Regions from separate parts of the Bacillus sp. 1A genome, predicted to be linked through region 2. Evidence: predicted binding sites of a transcription regulator. Region 2 holds the regulator's gene; the other holds the start of a gene.
What was found. Region 2 encodes NrdR, which represses ribonucleotide reductase genes. Its sites were predicted from a motif close to AACACNATATATNGTGTT; they were not measured.
Positions count from the first base shown of each region.

Region 1: the regulator NrdR is predicted to act here: its motif matches at 1,841-1,858, upstream of nrdI (class Ib ribonucleoside-diphosphate reductase assembly flavoprotein NrdI).

Region 1 covers NZ_JBQYLZ010000001.1:5,232,034-5,235,784, forward strand. Annotated here, with positions in the region: gene ACUN0F_RS26780 (group I intron GIY-YIG endonuclease) at 1-437, opposite strand, end outside; partial or broken gene ACUN0F_RS26785 (ribonucleotide reductase N-terminal alpha domain-containing protein) at 681-1,445, opposite strand; gene nrdI (class Ib ribonucleoside-diphosphate reductase assembly flavoprotein NrdI) at 1,432-1,791, opposite strand; gene ACUN0F_RS26795 (hypothetical protein) at 2,268-2,585, opposite strand; gene ACUN0F_RS26800 (hypothetical protein) at 2,611-2,805, opposite strand; gene ACUN0F_RS26805 (GNAT family N-acetyltransferase) at 3,046-3,624, shown strand; gene ACUN0F_RS26810 (histidine phosphatase family protein) at 3,662-3,751, opposite strand, start outside.
Region 2 covers NZ_JBQYLZ010000001.1:2,003,936-2,007,686, forward strand. Annotated here, with positions in the region: gene ACUN0F_RS10105 (glyceraldehyde-3-phosphate dehydrogenase) at 1-697, shown strand, start outside; gene speD (adenosylmethionine decarboxylase) at 1,086-1,469, shown strand; gene nrdR (transcriptional regulator NrdR) at 1,755-2,216, shown strand; gene ACUN0F_RS10120 (replication initiation and membrane attachment family protein) at 2,369-3,751, shown strand, end outside.

The DNA.
Region 1 (3,751 bases), 3.2 Mb from region 2:
ATCTTAGATCTCATATTCTCCATATGTTGAGGTTTATCATACCAATAATTATTAGGCCCAGTATTAATTTCAGAAAGAAATTTTTTTACTTCCTTTGAGTGGGTTTTCCCATACATATGGTTCTTTTCCCCACTCAACGCCCCACCTCTAGCGATAGGATGTCCGTTGTAGCAATACTGTTTCCCATAATATTGACTTAATAAACTTTGCTCTATCTTATGAAGAATGTCCTTATCATCTGGTAATTTCATTATCCCTTTAAACTCAAATTTATTCTCACCATATAAATTCCAGGCTGCTTGTAAATGTTTACTATGATGCCGATTAGCATTCAATTGATTTCTATGAGTTTTAAATCGTACTTTAAAATTATTAGAACTACCAATATAAAACTTCCTGTTTTCCTTATTAATTATCAAATAAATTCCACAGTTCATGGAATCTCGCCTCCGGTGAATATAAGATTCCACTTCACCCAAGTAATATTTCTTTCAAGCTTGGCACGGTATTACCTGCTATCCACGTACATGGACCGTAGGCTCTCTTAGTCAGCTTCTTCGTGGGTTCTTTTTCTTTTACCCCTTATTCAACTGATACCGTTAGCCGCTAATGCGACACCCTATTGGTTAGGTTCACAAGGTTTTCTCATACACATTACTGTGTAGAGGGACTACCAATTAATCCAAGAATTCAATAATATCCCAATGGAAAATGTTTAAGTATACTGCGCCAGCACCTTTTCGTTGCCCAAGTTGATTCGCATATGAAAACGAATCTTCAAGTAATTTCATAACAGGTACTACACCACTTGCAGCGTTATCGATACCTTTAATTTGCTCACCGCGTGCACGTAGCTTAGACAAGTTTAAAGCTACTCCACCGCCGATTTTTGATAATTGCATTGCAGTATTAATGTTAAAGCCGATTGAATTTAAGCTATCATCCATCTCTAACAAGAAACAAGACACCATTTCTCCTCTTCTGCTTCGTCCCGCATTTAAAAAGGTTGGTGTCGCTGGTTGGTAGTTTTGTTTTACAATCATGCTTGCGAAGTGTTTTGCCTTCGCAACATCACCGCGTCCTAAGTATAATGAAACAATTGCTACACGATCTTCATAGCTTTCTAAGTATTGTTTTTGATCATTTGTTTTTAACGCATAATCTTTGTAGAACTTAGATGCTGCCATATAAGATTGGAACTCGAAGTTTTCACCATAAGCGATGTTATATACCTCTTCTACTTCCTCCAAGCTATACTCGTCCAGAACGTTGTAATAGTAATCATATTCTTTCATATACTCTATTCGCTCTGCCACGCTATTAAAATGAACGGTATTTTCTCTAGCTTCTTCCATAAAGACTTCTAATGCCTCTTTATCTTTATGAAGCTGATAAAAACCGTCCTGCATTTGCGTGATTTCATTATTCAGTTCAATGTGTCGCAATCTCCCGCACCCTTTCCTTAAAATATTCTACATCATTATTTGTTCCTGATAACTCAAATTTTGATACAATAGGCACTTCATATTTAGCAGAAATTTTGTCAGCACTTGCACCGAACATGTCTCCCCAGTTACGATTGCCGCTTGCAGATACGCCTTTTAATTTTTCATTATTGCGCTCTAAAAATTCTAAAACACGTTCTGGTACATTGCCAAAACCTGTTGTATACGTAATTAAAACAAAGTCTTCATCTATTACTAGATCTTCACCAATTTGAACGGCCGGCATATTTAATTTGTGAATGAAACGCTTCACGTTTCCTGTCATAGAATCATATGCAACTATCATTTCCGACCCTCCCTCTCCAATCTATACTCTCTGTATGTTGTTTCTTGATTTCTCTATATATTGTATTACGTTTCAAAATAAGACACAAGATATATGTATAAATTCTTTCTTTTTTTAAATTTTACTTTTCGACAAGACAGTCGATTTTTTTCAATACAATGACTATGAAACAACATTCTAAAACTCATGTCAATAAAGTGCTTTTCAAAAAAGTTGTCAACGAATTTAACCTTATTTTTAAAAAAGTTACCAATATATTTTGTCATAAAACGGCAAATGCTGGAGGAATATATTTCTCCAGCATCACGCAAAAAAGAACAGACATGAAACGATAATCTGTTCTAAAAAACGATTACATTTATCAGTTTTACTTTATTAAATATTATACATATACTTTCGGTTCGCGTTACATACTAAAAGATAACTATTATAGAAAAAGATTATTATTATGGAAATTCAACTTATTTATGAAAAGATTATTCTGAGTGCTCAATGCGCAAAATATCTTTTACAAATATATGATGTGGATTTTCATCTTTATCAATCATTGTACATACAGGAGCTTCTTCATCAAAGTACACAATCATTCCTTCTACGTACTGATATGTATGTTGAACTTGTACGGTTACTTTAATTTCTATAGCCTCTTCATATGCTCTTTTTATTTTCTGAAGCATTTTTGCCGAACACTTTCGTTTCTCTGGATACATGACCATCCCCATAAACCTATTGCCAGCTCTATCTTTCCACATATAATCCCAATGCGGTAATATGCCTTGTTTAAAATCGCCCATAATTCCCCTCCCTATATTCTTCTAGTTACGAACGTGGCGTTTCTGAATATGTATAAATTACTTGTCCGCCGCGCTGTGCGTTCCCAATAATATGTTTAAAATCTTCTCGACTTACTACAACTTCTCTGAACGTATAAAATACATCTTTCGTAACAACATACTCCTTTATTTCACCATTTTTCAGCTGATCCAAAATTGCATTTGCTAATTCTTTATCCATGTATTTCACCTCTATGCAATATTTTATTTTATCGTATATTCTATAGGTCAACAACTGTAAAATTATCCAGGTGCTATACCTTCATTTTCATTATTTTTCAAAAAAGATCTCTTTAGTATATGTCCACTAAATATCATATACTAACATAGCTACTTCTCTATATCAATCATTTCAGCATTCAATTATGCAAAGTTCCATACCACTATGCTACAATATATAAATAGAATTAGGAGGGATACTATGATTCGGAAAGCAAAAAAGACAGATGCGAAGGCAATTGCACCTTTATTATATAACGCTCTGCACGAAATTGCTGAAAAAATCACAGGCAGCACAGTTGAGACAGAAGTATTACTAGGACTTGAAACATGGTTCTCAAAAGAGAGAAATCGACTGAGCTATGAAAACTGTTTTGTATATGTACAAGATGGGGTTGCAGTTGGGGTTATTGTCGCTTATCACGGTAGTGAAGCAACAAGTCTTGATGCACCAATTGTACATTACTTAAGAGAATTACATAAAGATGAATCAATTACATTAGAAAAAGAAGCTGAACTTGATGAATATTACATTGATACATTATCAGTTTCAAGTGCATATGGCGGAAAAGGAATTGGTTCTCAATTAATTGAAGCTGCTGAAATCCATGCAACTGAAAAGGAGCATGAAAAAATCGCATTACTTGTTAATTTAGAAAACACACGTGCCTATTCACTATATGAAAAACTAGGTTATAAAAAAGATCAAATCGTTATGCTTGTAGGCGAACCTTATGCACATCTCGTAAAAACATTAAACATCAAAATTTCTATATCTTAACATAAAAGCACACGATTTATATATAAATCGTGTGCTTTTATGTTAATTTTGTATTTAATACATTTCCATCCATCGCTTCGTGGAATGTATAGGTTGTACATCCCCATGGCTTCCTATGTAAAATAGG
Region 2 (3,751 bases):
TGGAGCGAAAAAAGTTATTTTAACAGCGCCTGGTAAAAATGAAGATGTAACAATTGTAGTTGGTGTGAACGAAGACCAATTAGATATTACAAAACATACTGTTATTTCAAATGCATCTTGCACAACAAACTGTTTAGCGCCTGTTGTTAAGGTGTTAGATGAGCAGTTTGGAATTGAAAACGGTTTAATGACAACTGTTCACGCTTATACAAATGACCAAAAAAATATTGATAACCCACATAAAGATTTAAGAAGAGCACGTGCTTGCGGACAATCAATCATTCCGACAACGACAGGTGCTGCGAAAGCGCTTGCAAAGGTTCTTCCGCACTTAAACGGAAAACTTCATGGTATGGCACTTCGTGTACCAACACCAAACGTGTCTCTTGTTGACTTAGTAGTAGATGTAAAACGTGATGTGACAGTTGAAGCTATTAATGAAGCATTCAAAACTGTTGCAAACGGTGCGTTAAAAGGCATTGTAGAATTCAGCGAAGAGCCTTTAGTATCTATTGACTTTAATACAAATACACACTCAGCTATTATTGATGGTTTATCTACAATGGTAATGGGTGATCGTAAAGTGAAAGTACTTGCTTGGTATGATAACGAGTGGGGCTACTCTCGTCGTGTTGTAGATCTTGTAACGTTAGTTGTTGACGAATTAGCGAAGCAAAAAAATGTGCAACATATTTAAGTGAATAAGGGAGAGGGCAAGTGAATATTTGCCCTCTTTTTTTTATTTTTTTCTGAAAAGGAAAAAAATTATAGGAGTATATTTTTGAAAGTGGACATACCACGAAACGTTGTGATTACTGTATTTGTGAATCGTTTATGTTTTTTAGGGAAAAGTAAAGAGGAAAATATGACAGAAAATCGAAAAAACTGTTGTTGCAAAATGAAAATAAACAAAGTATACTAACACTCGTAAACTTAAGAGCTGAGGTACGTAGTCACTACTTAAAGGGTTAGGACCTCTCTGGACTAACTTTCCCCCGTGGTAGTGGAGCAAGCCAAATTGCAAATTAGTTTTCAATTCGAACAGTTAGAATAAATTTACAAGGGGGAACTGTAGAATGGATACTATGGATACGATGGGTCGTCACGTAATCGCTGAACTTTGGGATTGCGATTTCGACAAGCTTAATGACATGCCGTATATTGAACAATTATTTGTGGATGCAGCACTGAGAGCTGGTGCTGAAGTGCGTGAGGTTGCTTTCCATAAATTTGCACCACAAGGTGTAAGTGGAGTAGTAATTATCTCGGAATCACATTTAACAATTCATAGCTTTCCGGAGCACGGTTACGCAAGTATTGATGTTTATACTTGTGGGGATCGTATTGATCCAAATGTTGCTGCAGAATATATTGCAGAAGGTTTAAACGCGAAAACGCGTGAGAGCATCGAGCTTCCTCGAGGCACTGGTAGCTTCGAAATTAAGCAGAGAGAAACAAAAGCTCTTTAAAAAAGAACATAATTGATTTAAAATGTAAAGAGGTGTATAATGCACCTCTTTTTTAGTTTATAAAAAAGGAAAAATATAACGTACTCGTTAGTGAGATAAATTGGGCTCTTACGAATAAGTTAGCACCCCATCTACCATCTTATTTTTGAAAACGAGATGATAAAATAATGTGCTTAAACTTAAAGTGGTAAGAGAGTTAGAATGAGTTATATAATATTGTATATATATTGTCAGATGAAGTAAGTAGAGAAAAAATAAAGAGTATAGTGTAAAGGAGTGAATATATTGCGTTGTCCATCCTGTTCGCATAATGGTACAAGAGTGTTAGATTCGCGTCCGGTAGACGAGGGGCGCTCTATTCGAAGAAGGAGAGAGTGTGAAAGTTGTTTAAGTCGCTTTACGACATTTGAAAGAGTAGAAGAGTCACCTCTTATCGTTGTAAAAAAAGAAGGCACACGAGAAGAATTTAATAAAGAAAAGATTTTGCGCGGCTTAATTAAAGCGTGCGAAAAAAGACCAGTATCTTTAAGACAATTAGAAGAAGTAACTCAAAGTGTGGAACGTGAACTTCGTAATTTAGGTATATCAGAAGTGAAAAGTGATATGATTGGTGAAATTGTTATGGAAGAACTGCGTGATATTGATGATGTTGCTTACGTGCGTTTTGCTTCTGTATATCGCCAATTTAAAGATTTAAATGTATTTATTGAAGAATTAAAAGATATACTGCAAAAAGAAAGAGAGTAGAAGTTGTATTTTATTCTCTTTACATACCGTAAGTAATGAGATAAGAGAGCTAGAAGCGAAAGCTAATAGCTCTTTTTCGCTAAGCAATTATATAATGAAGATAGAACGAATGAAGTAGAGGATAGATTGGATGAGAGAAAGGAAAAGCAAGAATGGAAAAACAGTCATGGATGGAGCTATTGCCAATTGATCGTTATAAAGTAAGTGCGAAAGGGTTACTGCATAATTACGACCGAAAAGTGTTAACGATGTTGTATCAGCCGTTAATAGGTAGTAGAGCTTTTAGTTTGTACATGACGCTATGGGGAGAGTTAGAGCAAGATCGTGTGTTTGGAAAAGAGAATACACATCATTCCCTTATGGTGACCATGCAGATGCAGCTTCCCGAAATATATGAGGAACGAGTAAAGTTAGAAGCAATTGGCCTTTTGAAGGTATATATTAAGAAAGAAAAAGATATTCGAATGTTTATATACGAATTGCAACCACCTTTATCTCCGAAGCAGTTTTTTGATGATATTGTGTTAAGCATCTTTTTATACAATCGATTGAGTCGGACAAAATATAATCAAGTAAAGCAATATTTCTTAGAAGAAGAATTTGATTTTGCTTCTTATGAAAATGTTACGCGTTCTTTCAATGATGTGTTTGGTTCGTTTAATCCAGGACAGCTTGAGCATGCGCAAGAAGATCTTCGTATTCCAAAAACGACAGCTATGCCAAGTAACGAGAAGGGAGACGCTCCAAAAGTTTGGAATGATTTCTTTGATTTCTCCTTATTTGTAGATGGCTTGTCCGCTCTTGTCCCTAAAAAGGCGATTACAGATCAAGTGCGAGAATGTGTCAGTACACTTGCTTACGTGTACGATGTAGATGTGTTATCGATGCAAAATATCGTTCTTGGTACGGTGACAGAGATGCAGACAATTGATATCGAAAGGCTTAGAAAAGGAGCACGTGATTGGTATCAGTTCGAAAACGGTCAAGCGTTACCTGTATTAAGTGAAAGAGTACAACCTCACGCTGCACGTATGATGGAAGGAAAAGAGCCTTCTACGCAAGAAGAGATGTTAATAAAACAGTTAGAGGAAATCTCACCAAAACAACTATTAAAAGAAATCTCTGGTGGTGCAGAGGCGACAAAGGCTGACTTGCAGATCGTTGAAGATGTAATGATCAATCAAAAATTAACGCCAGGTGTTGTGAATGTACTTATTTATTACGTTATGCTACGCTCAGATATGAAGCTTGCGAAAACGTATGTGGAGAAAATTGCTGGGCATTGGGCACGTAAAAAGGTCGGTACAGTAGCTGAAGCAATGGCGTTAGCGAAAGAAGAAAACCGTCAATATCAAGAATGGGCTGAGACGAAGAAAAAAGGCCGTACGTCGAAGAAAACGATAAGAAAAGAAATGGTACCAGATTGGCTGAAAGAAGAGCCGAAAGAACAAGAGAAAGAAATAGTGAAGAAAGATGTAAGTAAGAAAAAAGATGCAAGTACGTTAGATGATGAACGAAAACGACTAGAAGAAGTG